One region of the Polaribacter sp. Asnod1-A03 genome, then DNA from elsewhere that is predicted to be linked to it. Evidence: riboswitches for the same ligand, from Rfam matches in the RefSeq annotation. Region 1 holds a riboswitch; the other holds the start of a gene.
What was found. Region 1 has a riboswitch for thiamine pyrophosphate ahead of ACJJVY_RS13215 (TonB-dependent receptor). Riboswitches for the same ligand answer to the same signal wherever they lie in the genome.
Positions count from the first base shown of each region.

Region 2: another riboswitch for thiamine pyrophosphate. It lies ahead of thiS (sulfur carrier protein ThiS); the one in region 1 lies ahead of ACJJVY_RS13215 (TonB-dependent receptor).

Region 1 covers NZ_JBEFOE010000009.1:2,946,847-2,951,286, reverse strand. The annotation lists gene ACJJVY_RS13220 (hypothetical protein) at 1-76, opposite strand, end outside; gene ACJJVY_RS13215 (TonB-dependent receptor) at 240-2,582, opposite strand; TPP riboswitch at 2,703-2,794, opposite strand; gene ACJJVY_RS13210 (BamA/TamA family outer membrane protein) at 3,010-4,176, shown strand; gene arfB (alternative ribosome rescue aminoacyl-tRNA hydrolase ArfB) at 4,187-4,440, opposite strand, start outside.
Region 2 covers NZ_JBEFOE010000009.1:639,958-644,397, forward strand. The annotation lists gene thiC (phosphomethylpyrimidine synthase ThiC) at 1-1,322, opposite strand, end outside; gene thiS (sulfur carrier protein ThiS) at 1,480-1,683, opposite strand; TPP riboswitch at 1,753-1,847, opposite strand; gene ACJJVY_RS03275 (LETM1 domain-containing protein) at 1,880-2,191, opposite strand; gene ACJJVY_RS03280 (proline dehydrogenase family protein) at 2,191-3,354, opposite strand; gene aroB (3-dehydroquinate synthase) at 3,444-4,440, shown strand, end outside.

The sequences.
Region 1 (4,440 bases):
TTTCTTTTTTACTTTTTTTACAACTTATTAGAAATGTTACAGACAAAATAAGTGCGATAAATTTTAAAAATTTCATAATTATTATGTTTTTTTGATTTCCGATAAGTTAAGAAATGTAATAAGAGTATGCACGTGTATAAGATATACTTAACTTATAGTGGTAATAAGATATGTTTATAAAAATGAAAAAATCCCAAGTATAAAGCTTGGGATTTTAAATATTTTAGAGAGTTATTTTTTTAAAATTTTAAAGTTACACCAACTAAAAAGTTTGTAGTTGCTTGTGGGTAGTAACCAGCATAATCTAAAGTAGTAGTTTCACCAGCTACAGACCAAGTATCATCATAAGTACCATAGTAACCTCTGTCTACATATTCTGTATTAAAAATGTTATTTACTAGAGCAGAAAATACAATCGATTTAAAAATTTTGTTAGGTGTTATTTGATAAACAATATTTAAATCAGAAGTAAAAAAGCTATCTAAAACATCATTTTCAGAAACTTTGCTACCTAAATTGCTCATAAATTGCTTGCCAACAAATTTAGATAACAAAGAAAATTGCAGGTTTTCTATTGGTTTAAAAATAAACATGTTTCCTGCAATAATATCCGGAGAAAAAGATAAATCTGTATTTCCTAAATTCTGTAATGTTCCATCTACTTGAGAATAGAAATCTCTGTTTTTATTAGAACTAAAAGCAGCATTGGGTTTTATAGAAAATTGATCAGAAATAGTAATATCTGCATCAATTTCTAAACCTAAACGGTAACTATCTCCAGAAGTAGCTCTAACTGGTGCACCAACATCATCTAAAGCCCCAGTTAATACCAACTGATTTTTATAATTCATATAATAAACATTGGTGTTTAGTTTAAAGTTTTGAGATTTTAAACGCCAACCAAATTCAAAATCATTTAAAGTTTCGTGTGTTGTTACTCCGCCTTCAAAATCATTTCTATTAGGTTCTCTATTTGCAACAGCAAAAGAAGTGTATAAATTATTATCATCATTAATTTTATAGGTTAAACCTACTTTTGGATTAAAGAAATTAAACTGAGCATCAACATCAATATCTATAATATCAGAGGTAATTCCTTGAGTTTGATAATTTACAAATCTACCTTGTACATCTGCATAACCAGATAAATTTTCGCTAATATCAAAAGTAGCTTTTGTAAAGATTGAAAAGTCTGTTTTTTTAGCATCAGAAAAATAATAACGATCTCTTATACTTACGTTATCTGCCAAATCAGAACCCCAAATAACTTCACCAAAATGATCTCCTGTATAATTAGAATATGAGATACCAGAAATTAAATTCAGTTTATCCGTTTTGTAATTGGTGTTAAAATTTACTACATAAAAATCGTTTTCTAACCAACGTCTTACAATAACATCAGAACCATCAACAATTAAATTATTAAAATCTGTTGCATCTTCTTCTGCTTTATATTGTTCAAAAAAACCAGATCCTTTTGTGTAGTTTAAGCCTAAATTTGTAGACCAATTATTGTTTAACTTTTGATTCCAATGTAATTGATAATGGTTTTGTTCATAATCATCAACTTCGTTATCATAAGTATACGGATTTTGTCTTCTGTCTTCTCCCAATTCATCAGCGGTTAAACCGTACCAAGCTTGATATGTTTTTTCTTTTCCGCCAAAAGTAACCGCTTTTATTAAAGTATTTTCATCCGTATAACTTCCTTGTAAATAGTATGATTTTATATCAGAGCTTGCTCTATCAACATAACCATCCGAAGAAATTTTTGACAAACGACCCGCAATTTCTATATGATCATTAATTTTACCTGTAGTAAATTTTACTGTATGTTTTCTAGTGTTATAAGAACCAAAAGAGTTCGAAATTTCTCCACCAGCTTCTTCGGCAACAGCGTCTGTTAAAATATTTAAACTTGCACCAAAAGCACCAGAACCGTTTGTAGAAGTACCAACACCACGTTGCAATTGTAAATTTTCTGTAGACGAAGCAAAATCACCTAAATTTACCCAAAAAGAACCATGACTTTCTGCATCGTTATACGGAATTCCGTTTACAGTAACGTTAATTCGTTCTCCATTAGAACCACGCACGCTCATGTACGTGTAACCAACGCCAGCACCAGCATCTGATGACGAAACAACAGAAGGCATGTAGTTTAGTAAAATAGGAATATCTTGACCTAAATTACGTTTAGCAATTTCTTTTTTGGATAAATTAGAAAATGTAACAGGTACATCTGTATTTACTCTCACTGCAGAAACCAAAACTTCTTCTAAAACTGTTGAATTTGGGAAAAGAGTAAACTCAATTTCATCATTTTTAGTTAATAAAATTTCTTTTAAAATAGTTTTATAACCGATAAAGGATATCTGAATTGTGTATTCTCCTTTTAAAAGATCTATCTTAAAATTTCCATCAAAATCGGTAGAAGTTCCTTTGTTATTTTCTTTTACCAAAATAGTTGCTCCTGGTAAAGATTCATTGTTTTTATCTACCACTTTTCCTTTAAGTGTAAATGTTTGGGCGTTTGCAAGTAAGCTTACAAACAAGAATAAAAAAAATGATATTTTTTTCATTTTAAAAAATTTAAAACGAATAAAAAGAGGTAATTATTCTTGTGATTAATATTGAATAATTAATTGTCTTTTCAGAAAAAAAAAGCAAAATAATCCTTTTAAGGTTATTCTATTTTCTCTTGAATTGACTTTTATAAGTCCCTAAACAGCATTACCTGTTCTAGGTTCATTGGGTATGATCTCAGCCTTTTAAAGCACCCCTTTATGAGAACGCTGCAAAATTAAGTGCTAAAAATGTATTATGAAATAGAAATGTGATTTATTTTCAAGTAACATAATTTAGTTTCTATTTAGCATATGGTGTATTAACTACTTCAATAAAGCACATTTATAGTATGGAGATTCAATAAATTTGAAATTCATTTAAAAAAGTGTTCTTTTTTTATTGTCTTCAATAAAGTACATTTTTCTTAATAAATATTAATTAATGAAAACATTACAGAAAGTAGTATTAATAATTTGTTTAATACTAAGCTTATCAGCTAGATCTCAAGAAAAAGAAAGTGGATTAGAAAATTTTGTAGAATACTTTACATTTTATCCTAATAAAAATAATGTAGCACAAGATTCTACATTGTATTTATCTAAGATTATAACTGCACCTATTTTAAGTTACTCTCCTGAAACTAGTTTAGGTTTTGGTGTTGGAGCAAAATATTTATTTAAATTTAAAGGTAGTGGAGAAGAAACAAGAACTTCTAATATGCCAGTTTCCTTATTGTATACATTAAATAGCCAATTTTTTATTTACTCTGGTTTCGAGATTTTTACAAATCAAGAAAAATGGGTGATTTCTGGAAATATTATTTTTCAGAATTATCCGAGGTTATATTATGGTATTGGGCAAAATACTCCAGAAACAAATGAAGAAATTTATGATACCAATCAATTTCTATTTGAACCAATTCTATTAAAACAAGCATTTACCCGTTATTTATTTTTAGGAGGTGGAGTACGTTACAATAAAATATATAATACTAAAGTAGAATTGAACAAGTTGCTAGACGTTAATAGACCTTCTGGTTATAACGGATCTACTTCTGTAGGTTTTGAACTGGCTGCTTTGTATGATAGTCGAGATAATATTTTAAATGCTTCTAAAGGCTGGTATTTAGAACTTACAAAAGGTTTTTATGGAACTGCGTTAGATGGCACAAATCAATTTAAATTAACGAGGTTTGATTTACGTCATTATTTAAAAATATCTCAGAAAAATGATGATGTTTTAGCATTTCAAGCCATTGGTCATTTTGCAAATGGTGATACTCCTTTGTCTGAATTGGCTCTTTTTGGAAACGAAGAAATTATGAGAGGTTATATCGAGGGTAGATATATAGAAGAGAATCTGTTAGCTGCACAAGTAGAATATAGAAAGACGTTTAAAGATAGTCGAATTGGAATGGTTGCTTTTTTAGGAGCGGGAGATGTATTTAACAAGTCTAAGGATATAAGCTTAAACGATATAAAGATAAATTATGGTTTAGGACTACGTTTTATGCTTGATAAGAAAGAAAAATTAAATATTAGATTTGATTTTGGTTCGGGTAATAAGTCCGATGGAAACTTTTATGTGAATATAGCTGAAGCTTTTTAAATTTGATATATTAATCCAATCCTGGTTTTTTTCGTAATTTCTTTTTAAGAGAAATTTGTTTATTTTTCTCAATATTTTTTAAAATTGAAGATCTACTTGGTTTAGTTGATCTTCTTTTTTTTTGTTTCACTAAATTGTTTTTTAGTAATTCTAAAAAACGTTTAATAGACAGTTCTTTATTTCTGTGTTGAGAACGAGATTCATCACAGAAAAGAATCAATAAATTATTTTTTGTTAATTTAGAAGCAAGTTTTAGTTTTAGTA
Region 2 (4,440 bases), 2.3 Mb from region 1:
CAAACTTCAATTTGCTTTTCCATATTTTCTTTAATCATGTGCATTGGCACGTGACCTGGACCTTCTATAAAGCATTGTACTTCGTGCTTTCGAGCAATTTTTGTCAATTCACCTAAAGTTTCTAATTCGGCAAATTGTGCTTCGTCATTTGCATCGGCAACCGAACCAGGACGTAACCCGTCTCCTAAAGAAAAAGCAACATCGTATGATTTTAAAATCTCACAAATTTCTTCGAAATGTGTGTATAAGAAACTTTCTTTATGATGCGCCAAACACCATTTTGCCATAATAGAACCTCCACGAGAAACGATTCCTGTTACTCGTTTTGCTGTCATTGGTACATAGCGCAATAAAACTCCGGCATGGATTGTAAAATAATCTACACCTTGTTCTGCCTGTTCTATTAAAGTATCTTTAAAAATTTCCCACGTTAAATCTTCTGCAACTCCGTTTACTTTTTCTAAAGCTTGATAAATTGGTACGGTACCAACCGGAACAGGAGAATTACGAACAATCCACTCACGAGTTTCATGAATATTTTGTCCTGTAGATAAATCCATAATATTATCTGCTCCCCAACGACAAGCCCAAACTGCTTTTTCTACTTCTTCTTCTATAGATGAAGTTGTTGCAGAATTACCAATATTTGCATTAATTTTTACCAAGAAATTTCTTCCTAAAATCATAGGTTCTGCTTCTGGATGATTGATGTTAGATGGAATTACTGCACGACCTCTGGCAACTTCACTTCGTACAAATTCTGGAGTAATTTTATCTGGAATTGAAGCACCAAAGTGTTCTCCTTTGTGTTGTTTTCTAATCTCAGTCATTTCATCAATTCGTTGATTTTCACGAATTGCGATGTATTCCATTTCTGGAGTAATAATTCCTTTTTTAGCGTAATGTAATTGTGTTACATTTTGACCTTTTTTAGCACGCATTGGCTTTTTTAAATGGCTAAAACGCATGTGGTCTAAACTTTTATCGTTTAAACGTTGATTACAATATTTTGAAGTAAATCCTTCTAATTGCTCAACATCATTTCTGTCTAAAATCCATTGTTCTTTTATTCTTTCTATTCCGTTATGAACATTAATTTCTTTATTTGGGTCTGTGTAAGGCCCAGAAGTATCGTAAACGGTAACAGGTTCATTGGGTGTTTTCTTTTTCGTCATCGAATCCGTTGTATCACTCAAAGAAATTTCTCGCATTGCCACTTTAATCTGTGGATGTATTTTTCCTTGAACATAAATTTTTTTCGAGTTTGGAAAAGGGTTTCTTGTTACTTGTCCTTCTTTTGGTGCGGTGTCTTTTTTCTTCATATTATATTTTAAAAGGTGTTGTTTTGTTTAATTGTGTACTATTATAAAACTTAGTCAATTCTCATAAATTTTGCGATTTCAAAAAGTTCTCGATACAATTTTTCGTACCTCAAAATCACTCGAACTGACATATTCAAATATTTAATTATCAGTAGATTTATCCGCCTTGAGTAGATTTTATAATTAAAACAACATCTTCTTGTTGAAGATTTTTTAAAGACCATTCCGTTTTTTTAACAACATTGTTATTTATGGCAATAGCAATGCCATTGGTTTGAATTTTTAAATGTTCAACCAATTCTTGTAATGTTGTTTTGTTGGAAATTTCTTGAGTTTCGTTGTTTACTTTTATAGTCATCATACTTGATTTTTAAAGTAAACTCTAGAAGAAAATAGATACATTTATATACATATAATATGTATAAGCATGCATTTAAGAATGACTTTTTCCTACGCTGGTATTAACCAAATCAGGTTCTAAGGATATTTCTCAAACTAGTTACCTAGCTACTCCTAAAGTTTAATAGTTCAAATATATTATAATATTCTGAAATATTTTATAAAGTTGATTTTTTATTTTTATCGCCAGGCAAATCATCTTGAAATGCAGATGGTAAAATATCTGGAATTAATTTGATTAAAAGCGGTAACAACAAAGCGCCACCAGGCAATAAAAATACTGCCAAAGCAGGTATTGCTTTACAAATATCTAACAACTGAATTCTAATTTTTTCTTTTTCTTCTTCGGATAAACTAGAATGTGTAGATTTTTTTATTAAGAAAATTGCCTCTTTACTTTGCCTTAATTCTTGATCTAGCCTAAGTTTATTTCTAATTAGCAATAATTTTAATTCCTCTAAGCTTGTCATTATAATTTTCTTCTCTTTTTTTCGGTTTTAAGCAGATTTAACTCTCTACTTGTTTGTCCGGCAACCGATGTATTTTCTTCTGCTCTTCTTATTAAATAAGGCATTACATCTCTTACTGGACCAAAAGGTAAATACTTTGCAACATTATAACCTTCATTTGCTAAATTATAACTAATATGATCACTCATACCAAATAATTGCCCAAACCAAAGACGTTTATCATTTTTATCTATATTGTATTTTTGGGCTAAATCCATCACTAAATAAGAACTTTCTTCATTATGAGTTCCTGCAAATAAAGCCATTTTTTGATGTTCCATTAAAAATCGTATAGCAGCATCATAATTAATATCAGTTGCTTCTTTATTCTCACATATTGGAGAAGAGTATCCTTTTTCTTCTGCTCTTTCTCGTTCTTTTTCCATATAAGCTCCTCTAACCACTTTCATCCCAATATAAAATCCTTTTTGATGAGCTCTTAAATAAAGTTCTTTTAAATAATCTAATCTATCATGACGATACATTTGTAAAGTATTAAAAACAATAGCTTTTTCTTTATTATAGATTTCCATTAATTCTTCAATTAAATCGTCTGCAGCAGTTTGCATCCAACTTTCTTCTGCATCTATTAATAAAGGTACATCTTTTTCTACAGCTGCTTTACAAACTTTATGAAAACGAGTAACAACTCTACTCCATTCTTCTTTTTCTTCTTCATTTAGTTTTTCTCCTTCTGTTATTTTTTGATATAAGCCAAAACGACCAAAACCTGTGGGTTTAAAAACTGCATAAGGAATCGATTTTTTTTCTTCACAAAAATTGATGATTCTTAAAATTTTTTCTAAGGCACCATCAAAACTAGCTTCATCTTCTTTACCTTCTACAGAATAGTCTAAAACACTATGTACACTTCCGTTGTTATACATGTTATCTATAATTGGCAAACAATCGGTTTCTGTTACTCCTCCGCAAAAATGATCGAAAACTGTAGAACGGATTAAACCTTCTATTGGCAAATGTGCTTTTAATGCAAAATTGGTTACAGCACTACCAATTTTCACCATTGGTTGGCTTTGTATCATCCTAAATAAAAAATAAGCACGTTCTAATTGAGAATCTGACTTTAAAGAAAAAGCAACTTCTGTATTATCAAAAAGTTTCATTCGATATTATTTTAAACGAAACAAATATAACTATAGAATGGTAATAATTGAATTTTTTATTTTTATTTTGCACACTTAATAAATTACCAATGAATTCTATACCAGCAGTTACATATCCTGTTCATTTTCAAGACAAAGCATACATATCTCTTTCTAATTTAATTGAAAAAAATAATTACTCTACAATCTTTATTGTGGTTGATGAGAATACTTTTGAACATTGTTATCCTAAATTTATTCAAAATTTAAATACTGATAAAAAAATTGAAGTAATTGAAATTGAATCCGGAGAAATTAACAAAAATCTAGAAACTTGTATAGGTGTTTGGAACGCTATTACAGAATTGGGTGGCGATAGAAAAAGTTTGTTAATTACCTTAGGAGGTGGTGTTATTACCGATTTAGGTGGCTTTGTAGCTTCCTGTTTTAAACGTGGAATTGATTTTGTAAACATACCTACAACTCTTTTGTCTATGGTTGATGCTTCTGTGGGTGGCAAAACTGGTGTAGATTTAGGTGTTTTGAAAAATCAGATTGGTTTGTTTGCAAATCCAGAAATGGTAATTGTAGATACTGATTATTTAAAAACAGTTACAGAAAGAGAAATAAAATCTGGAACTGCAGAAATTATTAAATATGGTGTTACTTATGATACAAACCTTTTTAATGAAATTAAAAATAACCCAAAATTACAAATTAGCGATTTAATTTTTAGATCTATAGAAATTAAAAACGAAGTTGTTTTACAAGATCCTAAAGAAAAAAACTTACGTAAAATTTTAAATTTTGGGCATACTTTAGGACATGCAATTGAATCTTTTTATCTAGAATCTGAAGACAAAGAAAACTTAACTCACGGAGAAGCCATTGCTATTGGTATGGTTTGCGAATGTTATATGTCTGAAAAATTATTAGGGTTTCCTTCAGAAAAAGTAAACGAAGTAAAAGAAGTAGTTTTATCAATCTATAATAAGATAAATTTATTAAAAGAAGATTTTGCTGATATTATGGAATTGCTAAAACACGATAAGAAAAACGTAAACGGACAAGTAAACTTTGTTCTTTTAAACGATTTTGAAGATTATA